Regions from separate parts of the Cetobacterium sp. ZOR0034 genome, predicted to be linked through region 2. Evidence: riboswitches for the same ligand, from Rfam matches in the RefSeq annotation. Region 2 holds a riboswitch; the other holds the start of a gene.

Region 1 (7,676 bases), on a different contig from region 2:
AAAAATTTGACAAAATTATTTTCATATGGTAATATAAATAAAATAAAAATTCAAGGAGAGTTCTAATGAAAAAAAATCAAGTTATTTCTAACAATGTAAATAGACAACCCATCCCCCCTAGATAGGGATTTGTGTTTTAAGCATTAGTTTATGTTTAGATACAGATCCATTTTGTGTTACAAATTTGGATCTGTATCTAAGGGGAAATAACTTTAAAAAAAGATTATTTTTATAGGATTCTTTTAATGAGGGTCACTTAGGTACAGTTGTACTTAGGTGACCCTCTTTTTATTTAAAAAAAATTTCGGAGGAGAAAAATGATAGGAGTAGAAACATTTATAACATTTGGAGCGTATTTAATATTTTTAATAGGAGTGGGAGTTTACTTTTATGGTAAAACCTCCAGTTCAGAGGATTACTTAATCGGTGGAAGAGGAGTAGGAAGTTGGGTAACTGCATTATCGGCACAAGCTAGTGATATGAGTGGTTGGTTGCTTATGGGTTTACCTGGAGCTGTTTATCTTTCAGGATTTGGGGAGATTTGGGTTGTAATAGGTCTTGCAATAGGGACTTATTTAAACTGGAAGTTTATAGCACCAAAATTAAGAGTAGAAACAGAGATTGAAGATACATTGACTTTACCAACATTTTTAGAAAGAAAATTAAAAGATGATAAGGGAACTATTAGAAAAATTTTGGCTGTAGGAACACTATTTTTCTTTACAATATACTCTTCATCTGGATTAGTAGCTGCTGGAAAATTATTTGAGTCGATACTTGGAATAGATTATAAGGTGGCAGTTGTAGTCGGAGCAGTAACAATCGTTGTGTATACATTTATGGGTGGATATTTGGCATCGTGTTGGACAGATTTCTTCCAAGGAGCTCTTATGTTTATGGCAATAATAGCTGTTCCAGTAATGGCTTATTATAAAATAGGAGATTTAGAAACTGTGAAGCAAGGAATAGAGTTAAAGGGAATAACTTTTGATATATTTAAACAAGGTGGAAAGAATATTGGAGTTATGGGTATCTTATCATCTTTAGCTTGGGGATTGGGTTATTTTGGACAACCACATATTTTAGTTAGATTTATGAGTATAAGTGATGTAAAAGAGTTAAAGAAATCTAGAAGAATAGCTATGATTTGGGTATTAATATCACTAATTGGAGCTATAGCAATTGGATTATTAGGAATTCCTTTATTTAAAGAGGTAAGTCAACTTGGTGGAGATGCAGAGAAGATATTTATTTATATGATAAAAGAGTTATTTAACCCTTGGGTGGCTGGAATTTTATTAGCAGCAATACTATCTGCAATAATGTCTACAATAGATTCTCAACTATTAGTATCATCAACAACATTAACTGAAGATTTTTATGAATATATAAAAAGAGATGCTACAGATAAAGAGATTATGTTTGTAGGTAGAGTTTGTGTAGTAGTGATTGCATTACTAGCTTTATTATTTGCTCTTAATCAAAATGCTAAAGTTTTATCGCTAGTTGCATATGCTTGGGGAGGATTTGGGACAATATTTGGACCAGCAATAATAGGTGTTTTATATTTAAAAGATGTAAGTGCAAAAAGTGTTTTATCAGGAATTTTAGTGGGGACATTTGTGTTTTTAATCTGGAAAGTTATTGGATTAGATGCTTATATGTATGAGCTATTACCAGGATTTATGACAAATTTAATAACAGTTTATATAGCTGAGAAAGTATTCTGTAAAAGGGTAGTTGAAGCATAATGAAAAAGGTACAAAATTATTTTGTACCTTTTTTTTCTAAATGTAATAATTCATCCTTTAAAGTTAATCCATACGCGTAACCTGTTAATTTTCCATTACTACCAATAACTCTATGACAGGGAATAACTATGGGAATTGGATTTTTATTATTTGCCATTCCGACAGCTCTACAAGCCTTTGGATTTCCAATAGCGATGGCAATGTCTTTATATGATTTTACTTCACCATAAGGTATTTTTAAAAGAGCATTCCAAACAGATTTTTGAAATTCTGTTCCTGATGGATTTATTTTAAAAGTGAAGTATTTTCTTTTTCCGTTTAAAAACTCTTCAATCTCTTTAAAAGCTTTTTCTAAAAGTTTTGTAAGTTTAAAGGTTCTATTTGAAGAGGGATTGTTGAGTTCTATTTTTGTGACTTCTTCTTCATTTGCTTCTATTTTAAGTAATCCGAGTGGAGTATCAAAAATATAAAAATAACCTGGAACTATATTTTTCATAAGACCTCCTATTAAAACATAATTTTAGATTATACTGAAATAATAGAAAAAAATCAAGATTATTTAAAAAAACATGTTCGTTAAAAGGTTAAAACTTTTAAAAACAAAATAATTGTAGTATAATAAATTAGTATGGTTTTGAAATTAAAAGGGAATTAAGTGAGAATCTTAAACGGTCACGCCACTGTGAAATGGACGAAGATAGTAAAACCACTGGGAAACTGGGAAGGGCTATTGTTAGGATGAAGTTGAGTCAGGATACCTGCCATAAAATTTAAATCTGCGAGTGACAGAATGGGAGGATTAAAAAAAGTGAATAAAAAATTTTTATTAGGAGCATTAGTTGTTGTAGCTAATTTAGCTGTGGCAGAACAAAAAGTTGTAAAGCTAGAAGAAAGTGTTATAACGAGTGAAAATACTTTTGCAACAGTAGCAGATATTCCAAAAAATATAACTGTTTTAACGGCCGAAGAGATAGAGCAAAGAGGAGCGAAGACAGTAGCGGAAGCTTTAAAATTAGTATCGAGTGTAACTGTTAAAGAGATGGGTGGAGCAGATGCGGCTTTTGATATGAGAGGGCAAGGAGCAACAGCAAAATCAAATGTAATAGTTCTTGTAGATGGGGCACCGATAAACTCAATAGATTTATCAGGATATAAAACAAGTTCAATCCCTGTAGATAATATAGAAAGAATAGAGGTTATTCCTTCGGGAGGTTCTGTTTTATATGGAGATGGAGCGATTGGTGGAACAATAAATATTGTAACTAAAATGCCAAAGGATAAAAAGAACTATGGTAGCTTAAATAGTGAAATAGGATCATATGGGTTAAAGAAACAGCAGGCTATATATGGAACTAAGATTAACGACAAACTATCTTTAGAATTAGATTATTTAAAAAAAGAGAAAGATGGATATAGAGATTATGCTAAGGATGATTTAGAAAGTTTTGGACTTAGAACAAGATATAAGTTAGCAGATGGAGAGTTTGGATTTAAATATAATTATTCGAATAATGAGTTTAGAGCTCCTGGAAGTTTAACAAGAGAAGAGGTTGACGGAGATAGAACTCAAGTTTCAAGTAACCCGAAGACATGGAAAGTTGATGGGAAAACAGAGAAAAATGATTTTGCTGGAGATTATGTATATAATATTGATTCTAATTTAGAATTTAAATTATTAGGAACATTTACTCATGAAAGATACTCTTCAAATGGAAGTAACTATAAAACCGAGATAAAATACTTAAAACCACAATTGAAATACTCTTACTTAGATGATAGTTATGTTGTTATAGGCGGAGATATTTATAAAGGACATACAACGGATTTTGCATATGGAAATGGAAAGGCAGAAAAAGATTCATTGGGTGGATTTTTAATAAATAGTTATACTATTGATAAGTTTAGATTTACCCAAGGGTATAGAAGACAAAATATAGAGTACAATGGTTTGAAGGATGATGAAAATAAAAATAAAATAAAATATAACAAAAAATTTAAAGAGGATGCAGTTGAGCTAACAGGAAGTTATCTATATTCAGATTCAGGATCGACTTATGTAAGTTATACAACAGGATTTAGAGCTCCAAATACTGATGAGATTCGTGCTTGGGATGGAGAATATAAACCTCAAAGAACAGAAACTTATGAAGTTGGAGTAAAGGATTACATAGGAAATACATATGTTTCGACATCTGTATTCTATATTGAGACTGAGAACGAAATTTTTTATGGAAAAAATGATTCAACTGATGAGAAAAGTAATAGAAATTTAGATGGAACAAGTAAAAGAAAAGGAATCGAGGTTTCATTAGAGCACTACTTTGATAAGTTGACGATTTCAGAATCATTGACATATATGAGAACAGAGTTTAAAGATGGAAAGGATATTCCAGGGGTTCCAAATGTAAAGGGAGTATTGAACTTTAATTATAGATTTAATGATAAGTTAACTTTAAATAACTCTTGGGAGTATTATGGTAAAGCTTTTGATGCATCTGATGAAGAAAATATAAGAGAAAAAGTGAATAGTTATTTAATAAGTGGAATATCTATGTCATATGACTTTAAAGATGGATTAATTGTAAGTGTAGGAGTAAATAACCTATTTAATGAAAAATATTATGATTACATAGGATATAAAGAAGCGAGTAGTTGGGATCCAAGATTTGGAAGAGTATATTATCCAGCAGCAGAAAGAAATTATTATTTAGGAGTTAAGTACAGCTTCTAAGAAAGAGATGCTCTTTTCAAAGTTTGAAAGGGGCATTTTTCATATTATTTGAAGGAGAGGGCAATGTTAAAAAAAATAATGATATTAAACACTTTCATTTTCACAATTTGTTTTTCAAGAGTATTAGTAGATAGTACAGGAAGAGTAATTGAAATACCAGAAAATATTGAAAGAGTAATATCGACTGTACCATCTAATACAGAGATTATTGTAGACATGGGTTTAGTAGATTTGCTAATAGGGGTAGATAGTTATTCAGAAAAAGTAGATGAAAGATTAAAGGGAAAAGGTTTTTTAAGAAGTGATGATTTGAATGAGGAAAAGATAGTAGAATTAATGCCAGACTTAGTAATTTCATCTCATCATAATTTGAAAAAAGGAAAAGAAAGTTTAAAATTTTTTGATGAAGTTGGAATTCCAGTGTATGTTATTAAAAGTCCAAAATCACTTTCTGAAGTAGCGGATTCTGTAACAGAGATAGGCGAAGTTTTAAATAGAAAAGATGAGGCCCAAAAATTGAAGGATAGATTTATTGAAGAGTTGAAGATGATAGTTTCAAATAGAAATTTAGAAAATAAAAGAGTTTATTTTGAAATTTTGGATAGCCCTATATATACAACAGGAGCTGAAACTTTTTTAAACGATGCTTTAGAAAGTATAGGTGGAAGAAATATTTTTAAAAGTGAGAAGGGATGGATTTCACCACCATTAGAATCTATTCTAGAAAAAAATCCAGAAATTATATTAGTAGGCGAAGATAGAAAATATATGATAGAAGAGATATTAAAAAGAGTTGAATGGCAAGAGGTAGATGCTATAAAAAATAGAAATGTTTATTTTGTTGATGAAAGCATTAATAGACCATCAACAAGGGTTTTAAAAGCTTTAAGAGCATTAAAGGAAGTGTTGAAGAGATGATAACATTTAGTTTTGTACCCAAGAAAAATGAGCAGCAGGAGTTTGAAGTTATATATAGTCAACTTAGTCAAAAAGGTATATCGGGAATAGAAACAATTATTGGAGATCACTTGGATTTTTCAGAGTACCGAAATTATCCAGTAAAAGGAGTGCATCTTTTATATTATCCAACGTGGTTGGAATTTTGGAAAGGTGACTGGAAGAAAGTTAAAGAGGATTTTTATAATGATGAAGGGATAAAAAATTATTATAGAGGCTTTGATAAAAATATTTTGTTAGAAACATTTAAAGAGCAATTTGAAAACGCTAAAAGAATAGGAGCTAAATACATGGTTTTTCATGTGTCACATGTTCGACCTAAAGATATATTTGATTTTGATTTTGAGTATACAGATTTAGAAGTTTTAAATGAGTGTATAAAAATAATAAATGAAGTTTTTGAGGGGGAAGGTCCGTTGTTGTTATTTGAAAATCTACCTTGGCCAGGATTAAATTTTAGAAGTTATGAGATGACAAAATATTTTATTGAAAAGGTGAACTATCAAAATAAAGGGCTTCTTTTAGATTTTTCACATCTAATTTGTTTAGAGAGATCAGTAACAAATTTTAAAGAAGCTGATGATTTTATAATTGATAGAATTGAGAGGATGAAAGAGTTGAAAAACTATATATTTGGATTACATGTAAATGGAGTGAAGTTTGGAAACTATTTGGATAGTGATTTCAAAACTGAAGTTTCTAAGTGGAAAGAAGGAGATCGATTTGAAAAATTTCAAATAGAACTAAAGCACATGAAAAATATAGATCCTCATTTAGTGTATGAAGGTGGTCTAAATAAAATAATGAAACACTTACCTAATTTGAAATATATAAATTTAGAGTTAGGTTTTACATCTCTGTTAGACTTAAAAGAGAAAGTTTTAGAGCAGTTAAATTATCTCAAAATAAATTCTTAAAAGATGAAAAATATGATATACTCTATATTATAGAACGTTAAGATTTTCGCGGGAGGAAATATGGCACAAGGAAATTTAGAAATAGATAAAAATATAGATGAAACAACATTAGCAAAAGTGGATGAAATTCAAAACGAAGAACAAAAAGAACAAGAAGAGATCGTATCAGATCCAAATAAACTTTACAATATACTAGGTGTTATGTTTGAAACTACAAAGAAAAGATATAGTTTTGAAATTGTAGATGATATAGAGTATAAAAAAGGTGACAGGGTAATCGTTGACACTATAAGAGGAAAAGAGATTGGTATTGTTTATGGTGGACCTATGCAGCTTCCAGAAAGAGTATTGGTTTTACCACTAAAACCAGTTGTAAAAAAAGCAAGCGAAGAAGAGATTAAAAAATATGAGACACTTCGTTTAGAAGCGAATGAAGCTTTTAAGGTATGTAAAGAGAGAATAAATCATCATAAACTTCCAATGAAGCTTATTGAAACTGAATATACATTTGATAAAACAAAACTTATATTTTATTTCACAGCTGAAGGAAGAATTGATTTCAGAGATTTAGTAAAAGATTTAGCAAATATCTTTAAATTAAGAATAGAGTTAAGACAAATTGGTGTGAGAGATGAAGCTAGAATTCTTGGAAATATAGGAGTATGTGGAAAGGAACTTTGTTGTAGAACATTTATCAATAAGTTTGATTCAGTATCAATAAAAATGGCAAGAGACCAAGGGCTGGTAATTAATCCAACAAAAATTTCAGGAGTATGTGGAAGATTACTTTGCTGTATCAATTATGAATATAAACAATACGAAGAAGCATTAAGAGTTTATCCAGCTGTAAATCAGTTAGTTAAAACAACTAAAGGTGAGGGGAAAGTAATGAGTATCAGTCCTCTAAATGGATTCTTATATGTTGATGTTGAAGGAAAAGGAATCATGAAAGTTCTTATCGATGAAATAAAATTCAATAAAAAAGAAGCTAAAAAATTACAAAATGTTTTATCGACTGAAGAATTGCAACATAAAGTTTTAGAAAAGGAGTAGTAAACACAAATGGTTTTAGAAAATGAAGATATAGCTAACATCTGTGATGGATATAGCTTAATTCAAAAAAAAGATGGATTTAGGTTTGGAACTGATGCAGTTCTACTGTCTAATTTTTTCAATGGGAAAAAGAATGCAAAAGTTTTGGAGATAGGCACAGGAAACGGAGCTATTCCAGTACTTTTATGTGCTAAAGATAAAATTACTAAAATGAAAGCTGTAGAAATTCAAAAAGAAATTGCTGAGTTGGCAGTAAGAAATATAAAG
Region 2 (7,676 bases):
AGTTTTAGCAAGATGGGAAACCAATGAATTAGGATTTATTTCTCCGGCAGAGTTCATTCCAATGTTTGAAGAATTAAAGAAGATACATTTGGTGGATTATTTAATGGCAGAAGAAACTATGAATTTTTTGAAAAGATATGAAGAGGCGTTAAATGAAAAAAAATTAAAATTATCTTTTAATGTTTCACTTCAAACCTTCGAAAGAGATGACTTTATATCAACTATATTTGATTTAATGCAAAAAATAGGAATTTCTGGTATAAATTTAGAGATTGAATTAACAGAGTCAATATTAGCATTAAATGTATTAACAATCAAAGAAAAAATAGAAGTGTTGAAAGATAAGGACATTACAGTTTCGATAGATGACTTTACAGCTGGAAATTCATCAATAGCATTATTGGGAATATTAGATGTTGATACTATAAAGTTTGATAAATCTATTTTGGATATGGTTAAAGAAGAGGGGGCAAGTTCTAGATATGTTTATCAAAATTTGATAAAGTTAGTAAAGGGTCTAGGATTTAAGATTGTAGCTGAAGGAATAGAAAACGATTATCAATTAGGATTTTTAAAAAATAATAACGTTGATATAGGACAAGGTTTTTTATATAGTAAAGCTTTGAGATTAAAAGAGTTTTTAAAATTTATAACAGTAAAATAGAGCTTTGGCTCTATTTTTTTTGAAATGTTTTAAAGATTTAAAAAAATAGAGTATAATAACTTTATAAAATTAAAATAAGGGGGAATAAATGAGGATAATATTTTATATGTTTTTGATATCTTTAAATTTGTTTGCAATTACTCAGGAGTTAACATTGAATTATAAAGCTAATGAACCATTGTTAGGAAAGGGACACTATTTGATTTTATCAGATGTACCAGTAGCAACTTATCCAAATACAGTGGGATATTTTTCAAGCGTTGATATAGTGGGGAAGAATTTAACGATAGGAAAAGATTTGGAAAGAGTTATTATAAAAAAAGATGGAAATGTTTTACTTCAAAAAAATGTGGAGTGGGAGCAGTATAGTTTTACAGTTGAAAATATAGAGTTGGGTGGACTTACTATAAATCTGAGATGGAAAAATTTGAATCGGCAAAAAATGGAACTTATGGTAGATCAGTGGAACTTGGTAAAAGGTAAATATGAACTAGAGATAGAGTATCAATATTCGGATAGAAAAGAAGTTTTGAAACTAAGTATTAATATGCCTGAATTTAATCCTGAAATATATTTAGATTTTGATTATAAAACTCCGATTTTGAAGAAACAGGAGTATGGTAAAAAATATTTGATTATAAAAAAGATAGGTTTGAATGATTATGATCTAGAAATAACTAAAAACAAGGTAAATTCGGAAGGACTAAAATTGAATTTAGCTAAAGAAGCTTCATTGAAAATCGTTCAGGAAAATATAGAGAAGCAAGAAAGTTTAGAAAATGTTAGAATTGTTCCTTTAAAAGAGGTATATCCTAATATTTATATCGAGCAGTTAAATGATGATATATTTAATGATACGAAAGAGATTTATATAGGGTTAGAGTTGCCTCAAAACTTGGATTTAAATATGAATTATAGAATTGAGGGAGAGGTATTAAGTCTTAGTTACAATAGAGTAAAAAAGGTTTTGATTGATAAAGTTTTTATATTAGCTATGAAAAATGAAGTTTCAAAGACGATAGCCTTAGATAAATGGTATATACCTGGGCAAAAAATATATATTGATGATTTTAGAGAGGTTCAAGGGTATTATTTATTAGAGGAAACGGGAGTATTGTCTGGAAAATATAGTGGTCTTAAAATAAAAGTAAATGATATAGAAGAAGAGATAGATGAGTTTGGAGAAAGTGAAGAGATAGATTTAGATTTTGGAAGAATGAAAATTGAAAATGGAAGAGCTTCTATTTGTATTGATAAGTTAAATCATTTAATTCAAGGGTCGGAAATTAATTATAAAATTTTTGATAAAAATGAAAATATTATAGAGAGTGTTCGTTTAAAGTTTTATATAGAAAATTAGTTTATAAAATATTATTAAATAAAAAAGGTGAGGTGTGAAATTATGAAGAAATTGGTATTAGTTTTGTTTGCGATTTTTTTAATGGGAGGATGTTTTGCTAAAAAGGTAGATGTGTTATCAAAAGTTCTCGATAATACTTACAGTTTAGAGAATGTAATTGAAGAAAGTCAGATTGATGTTTTTTTTCAGAAGGAAAAAATAGTAGGTAATTCTGGAGTGAATAGATATTTTGCAACTTATAAAATAGATGGAGATAAAATTTCTGTGGGGGAAATAGGTACAACTAGAATGATGGGACCAGAAAATTTAATGTTACAAGAGCAAGGGTATTTAAAAAACTTAAAAGAAGCACAAGAGGTTAGAATAACAGAAAATGGAATTCGAATAGTTACAAAAAGTGGAGTGGAATTAAATTTTGTTAAGAAATAAAAAAATATTAATAAATATAATGATTTTGTTCTTACTCTTGTTGACAGGGTGCTCATCAGCTAAAATTAGTGAAAAAGAAAGACAGGTTAGAGTAGTTAAAATTTCAGGCTTTTACAACAATTGGAAGGGGACTAAATATAGATTAGGTGGAACTACTAAATCGGGAGTAGATTGCTCAGCTCTTATGCAACACTTATATAAACAGAAGTTTGAAGTTAGTTTACCTAGGACAACTGAAAAGATGTCCTTAGAAGGGAAAAAAATAAAAAATAGAACTCACTGGGAAGTTGGAGATTTGTTATTTTTTAAAATTGGTAGAAAAAAAATACGTCATGTAGGTGTTTATTTAGGAAATAATAGATTTTTACATGCATCAACCTCTAGAGGGGTGATTATCTCTGAGGTTGATGATTATTGGAATAAGCATTTGTGGCAAGTTAGAAAGGTTTTGTAAATTATACCTAAATTGTTATTATATTTTAAATGTACAGATAAAGTTTTTGTTATAAAAAAATTATATTGGAAAATATTAAGTAAGATGTGTTAACATGTGAAGTACTAAAAAATGACATCTTAATATGGAAGTGTGGTTAAATTCCACTACGGCCCCGCCACTGTAACATTGACGAAAGCACAAAAGCTCACTGAGGTAACTTGGGAAGAGGTGCGAGTAGGGTGAAATGAGTCAGGATACTTTTAAGATGATACTTCGAGGGAGGAAAAATGAATAGAAAAATCATGGTGCTAAGTCTTTTGACTTACACAACTTTGGCTTATTCAAAGTTAGATGAGAGGATTATAAAACTGGAAGAAAGTGTTATAACCACAGATAATTTTGAAACCAATATCAAAGAAACAGGAGCGAATATAACAGTTATAACAAGTGAAGAGATAGTTGAAAAAGGGGCTCAAAATCTTGTGGATATTGTAAGGATGGCACCTGGAGTTATTGTATCACATTATTATGATAGTATTAGATTTGATGTGCGTGGAGCAGGGAGTCCTGTTCATGCAGAAAAAAATACCATAGTAACATTGGATGGAGTACCTATAAAAGGAGATCAGATAACAAATATTCCAATAGCAAATATTGAAAGAGTAGAAGTTGTTCCTGGCGGTGGAGGGATTTTATACGGTGATGGAGCTATTGGAGGAATTGTAAATATTAGATTAAAAAAAATTGATTCATTTTCAGAGGGGAAAAATTATTCAGGGCATATATCAGGATCTGTATCAAGTCATGAATCTAATAAATTTGGTGTTGGTGTGAATACAAAAATGACAGAAAAAATTGCAACAAGTATTGGATATAACTCTAGCTTACAAAGAAGTGATAAAAGAGGCGATGAATATGGAGATATATTTAGTAAAAGAAAGAACTTTGTGCTAAGTACAAAATATAATTTAAATGATGGAGAGATTGACTTTAGATATACAAGAGATGAAAAAAAATATGCTAAAGATGGTGATGTACCAGAGGATATTTATGAAAATGATAGTAGAAATCCGGGGAATATTTCAAGAGGTGAATCACATAGCAATGATTATTACTTAGGATATAGATATGATTTGAATAAAAAAACTCAACTGTACTCTTATTTAGGTTTTTATGAAAAGAAATTTGAAACTCATAATCCAAAAACAGGAACCGTAATTCCTAAAGATGATGAGGAAAAATTTTATGGGAAAATTCAATTAAAGCATAACTATACAGAGAGTGATTATTTTATGTTAGGAACTGATTTAACTAAAGAGATTGCGACTCCACAAGATAAACGAATTGATGATTCAACAAAAGATAGTTATGGAATATTCTTAATGAATGAAAATAAAAGAGGTAAATTTACATTTTTACAAGGTGTTAGATACAATACTGCAGAGTATAACTATTATTTTAGAAATAGATCACCTATTCCAGAAGAGAAGTGGGATACTAAAAATAAGACAAAGTATAATGACTATTCTTACACTTTGGAAACGAGATATTCCTATAATGAATCAGGCGTTGTTTATGGAAAATTATCTAGAGATTTTAGAACTCCGTTAATATCAGAGATGCGTTATACAGTAAATGCTGAAAAATTAAACCCACAAACACAAGATACAATAGAGTTTGGTGTGAAAGATTATATAAATGATACATATATAAGTTTGTCAACATTCTATAAGATGACAAGAGATGAAATCTATTATAGTGGTGAGGAGTATTCGAATTTCCCATATTATAATATTGGAGATACTGAGAGATACGGTGTAGAAATTTTTGCAGAACATTATTTTGAAAAGCTTACTTTAAATACATCAATAACATATATATATCACAAAATAAAAGATTCTAAATTTGATAGTTTAAAAGATAAAGAGGTTCCTTTTATTCCTAATTGGAAATTGGGATTTGGTGCAAGATATGAATTTACACCTAAAATAGTTGGAAACGCAGATGTAATTTACTATGGAAGATATTTTGACTCGGATGATCCTACAAATATCAGAAAAAAGGATCAAGGAGATTATGCAACTGTTGATATTTCATTGTCTTATAAACCTTTAGAATCTCTTACATTAACTGGAAGAGTTAATAATTTGTTTGATGAAAAATATGCAACATATGTGGGATATTGGGATGATATAAGACAATATAATAGAGGGGATGGAAGAATTTATACGTTGGAAGCGACTTATAAATTCTAAGGTAGTTATGAAGAGGCTGAGAAATATTTTAAAGGAAGCTAAAGAAAAAATTGTAAAATCAAACGGTGAAAGAGTTTGTAATCAGACGAGTAATAGTTGTGGTTGTTGTAATTGGGATTATTCTTTGATATCTTTAAAAGAAAAAGCAGAGATATTAAACTTTATTAGTTCTAATGATATTGTTAAAGAGAAAATTTTAAGGAATAAATTAGAGGATAAGGCATGTTATTTTCATGATAAAGAGAGTAAAAGTTGTTTGATATATGATTTTAGACCTATATGCTGTAGATATATTTCTTATAAAATATATGAAAAGAGTGATTGTTTTAAAACTTGTTCTCCTCTTGAACCGTGTAAAAAAGGGAAATCAACTGTAATAAGAATTGAAAAAGAAGATGTTTGCATTTATGATAAAATTTTGAAAAAGTTTTCTTTGGATGAGAAAGAATATTGTTTTATAGATGATAAAGCGATACCTGAATATCAGGAGTATAAAAAAGATCAAAATATAAAATTGAGTAGCATAATAGATGAATTTAAAAAGTGATTGCAATTTGCAATCACTTTTTTGATAATTTATAATTAAATAATGCAGCACCAATAATTATAAGACCACCTATCATACTGAAAATATCTGGAATCTCCTGCCAAACCATAAACCCAATTATAGCAGAGAATATAATACTTAAATATTGATATATAGATACTTCACTAGCTAAAGCATATTTATAAGCATAAGCTAAACCAATCTGTCCGATTGTAGCGAAAATACCTGTTAGAATAAGATAAAGTAGTTGTATCCTGTTTGGGACTATAAATCCTTGAATAAGCATTGGCGGAATCATACCGATCATTGAAAATGCGGAAAACCATAAAACCAAAGTAGAAGGTTCTTCCATAGTTCTTAGATATCTTACTAGTGTATAGGCCCCACCTGCAAAAATAGCGGATAAAAATCCGGCTAAAGCTGGTAACATTTCAAAACTGAATTTAGGCTTTATAACTAATAATGCTCCGAATAGAACGACAATAAGTATAGGAATTTGATGTCTTTCTAATTTTTCTTTTAAAAATAAAGTTGCAAAAATAGCAACAAAGAATGGTGAAAGTTTATTTAATAAAGCTGAATCAGCTAAATAAAGTTTGTTAATACAGTAAAAATTTAGAACAGCTCCTGTTAAGCCGGTTGCACATCTAAAAATCATAAATAATCTACTTTTATTGCTACTACCCCAGATATTTATATTTTGACCTTTCATAGAAAAGAGCAACATAACGACTCCTACGAGATTTCTGAAGAAAAGTTTTTCGAAAGTAGAGATATCACTACCAATAAATTTAACTGTAGCTCCCATTAAGGCCATACCTAAAGCGGACACACACATCCATAAAGTTCCTTTTAATCTATCACTCATAATATATTCCTCCCTTAATTCTAAAAGTATTATATCATGAAAAAATGTTAAATTCTACTTAAAAAGTATAAAAAAAAGAGCCGATTGGCTCTTTTTATATTATTCAACAGTAACTGATTTTGCTAGATTTCTAGGCTTATCCACATCAATTCCTTTTGCAACAGATGTAAAGTATGATAGAAGTTGAAGCGGTATAATAGCTAGTAAAACAGAGAAAACATCTTCAATATCATCAATTCCAATAAATTCATCAGATGCTTCGATAGCTTCTTTACAACTTTTTCTTGCGATAGTTGTAATGTGAGCTCCTCTAGCTTTTAGTTCTTTCATATTTGAAACGGTTTTTTCTAAAAGATTTGACTGCGTAGCTACAACTATAACAGGTGTTCCAGGCTCTATTAAAGCGATAGATCCATGTTTTAACTCACCAGCTGCAAAAGCTTCAGTATGTATATACGTAATCTCTTTCATTTTTAATGATCCTTCAAGTGCTGTAGCAAAGTCTACTCCTCTTCCAATATAGAACCCACTACTTTTATCTTTCATAAACTCTGCAACAGATTTTAAAAGATCTGTATTCTGAAGCTCTTTTTCAACTTTAGAAGGAATAGAGTAAAGTGATTCGATTAATTTGTTAACCTCGTCGCTATTAAGTAATCCCTTTTTTTCAGCTAAATAGATAGAAAGAAGTTGGAAAATAATAACTTGTGTTGTATAAGCTTTAGTTGATGCAACTGCAATCTCAGGTCCAGCCATAGTGTAAATAGTATTGTGGGCTTCTCTTGATATAGTAGATCCGACAACGTTTGTGATAGCAAGAGTTTTAGCACCTCTAGATTTAGCTTCCTTCAAAGCTGCTAGAGTATCTAAAGTTTCTCCAGATTGGCTTACGAAAATAGCTAAAGTATTTTCATCGACAAATGGATTCATATATCTGTATTCTGAGGCAATTTCGACAAGAGCATTCGTTCTAGAAATTGATCTTAATGCATATTGGCCTTGTAAACCAGCGTGATATGCAGTTCCACAAGCAACGATATGAATCATATTGAATTTTTTGATATCTTCATCAGATAGAACATCAGAAAAATCAATTGCTCCATTTTGAATTCTTCTA

The links. A riboswitch is a leader RNA that binds a small molecule or an ion and turns the genes downstream of it on or off. The one in region 2 is predicted to bind cobalamin.
Region 1: another riboswitch for cobalamin. It lies ahead of L992_RS00850 (TonB-dependent receptor); the one in region 2 lies ahead of L992_RS12805 (TonB-dependent receptor).

Annotation. Positions count from the first base shown of each region.
Region 1 is NZ_JTLI01000002.1:57,767-65,442, reverse strand. It holds gene putP (sodium/proline symporter PutP) at 318-1,751, shown strand; gene L992_RS00855 (methylated-DNA--[protein]-cysteine S-methyltransferase) at 1,768-2,247, opposite strand; cobalamin riboswitch at 2,364-2,532, shown strand; gene L992_RS00850 (TonB-dependent receptor) at 2,560-4,482, shown strand; gene L992_RS00845 (ABC transporter substrate-binding protein) at 4,546-5,400, shown strand; gene L992_RS00840 (TIM barrel protein) at 5,397-6,356, shown strand; gene L992_RS00835 (stage 0 sporulation family protein) at 6,483-7,409, shown strand; gene L992_RS00830 (tRNA1(Val) (adenine(37)-N6)-methyltransferase) at 7,419-7,676, shown strand, end outside.
Region 2 is NZ_JTLI01000113.1:1,392-9,067, reverse strand. It holds gene L992_RS12825 (EAL domain-containing protein) at 1-664, shown strand, start outside; gene L992_RS12820 (hypothetical protein) at 753-2,024, shown strand; gene L992_RS12815 (META domain-containing protein) at 2,067-2,453, shown strand; gene L992_RS12810 (NlpC/P60 family protein) at 2,440-2,907, shown strand; cobalamin riboswitch at 2,980-3,170, shown strand; gene L992_RS12805 (TonB-dependent receptor) at 3,177-5,144, shown strand; gene L992_RS12800 (YkgJ family cysteine cluster protein) at 5,152-5,691, shown strand; gene L992_RS12795 (DMT family transporter) at 5,705-6,559, opposite strand; gene glmS (glutamine--fructose-6-phosphate transaminase (isomerizing)) at 6,659-7,676, opposite strand, start outside.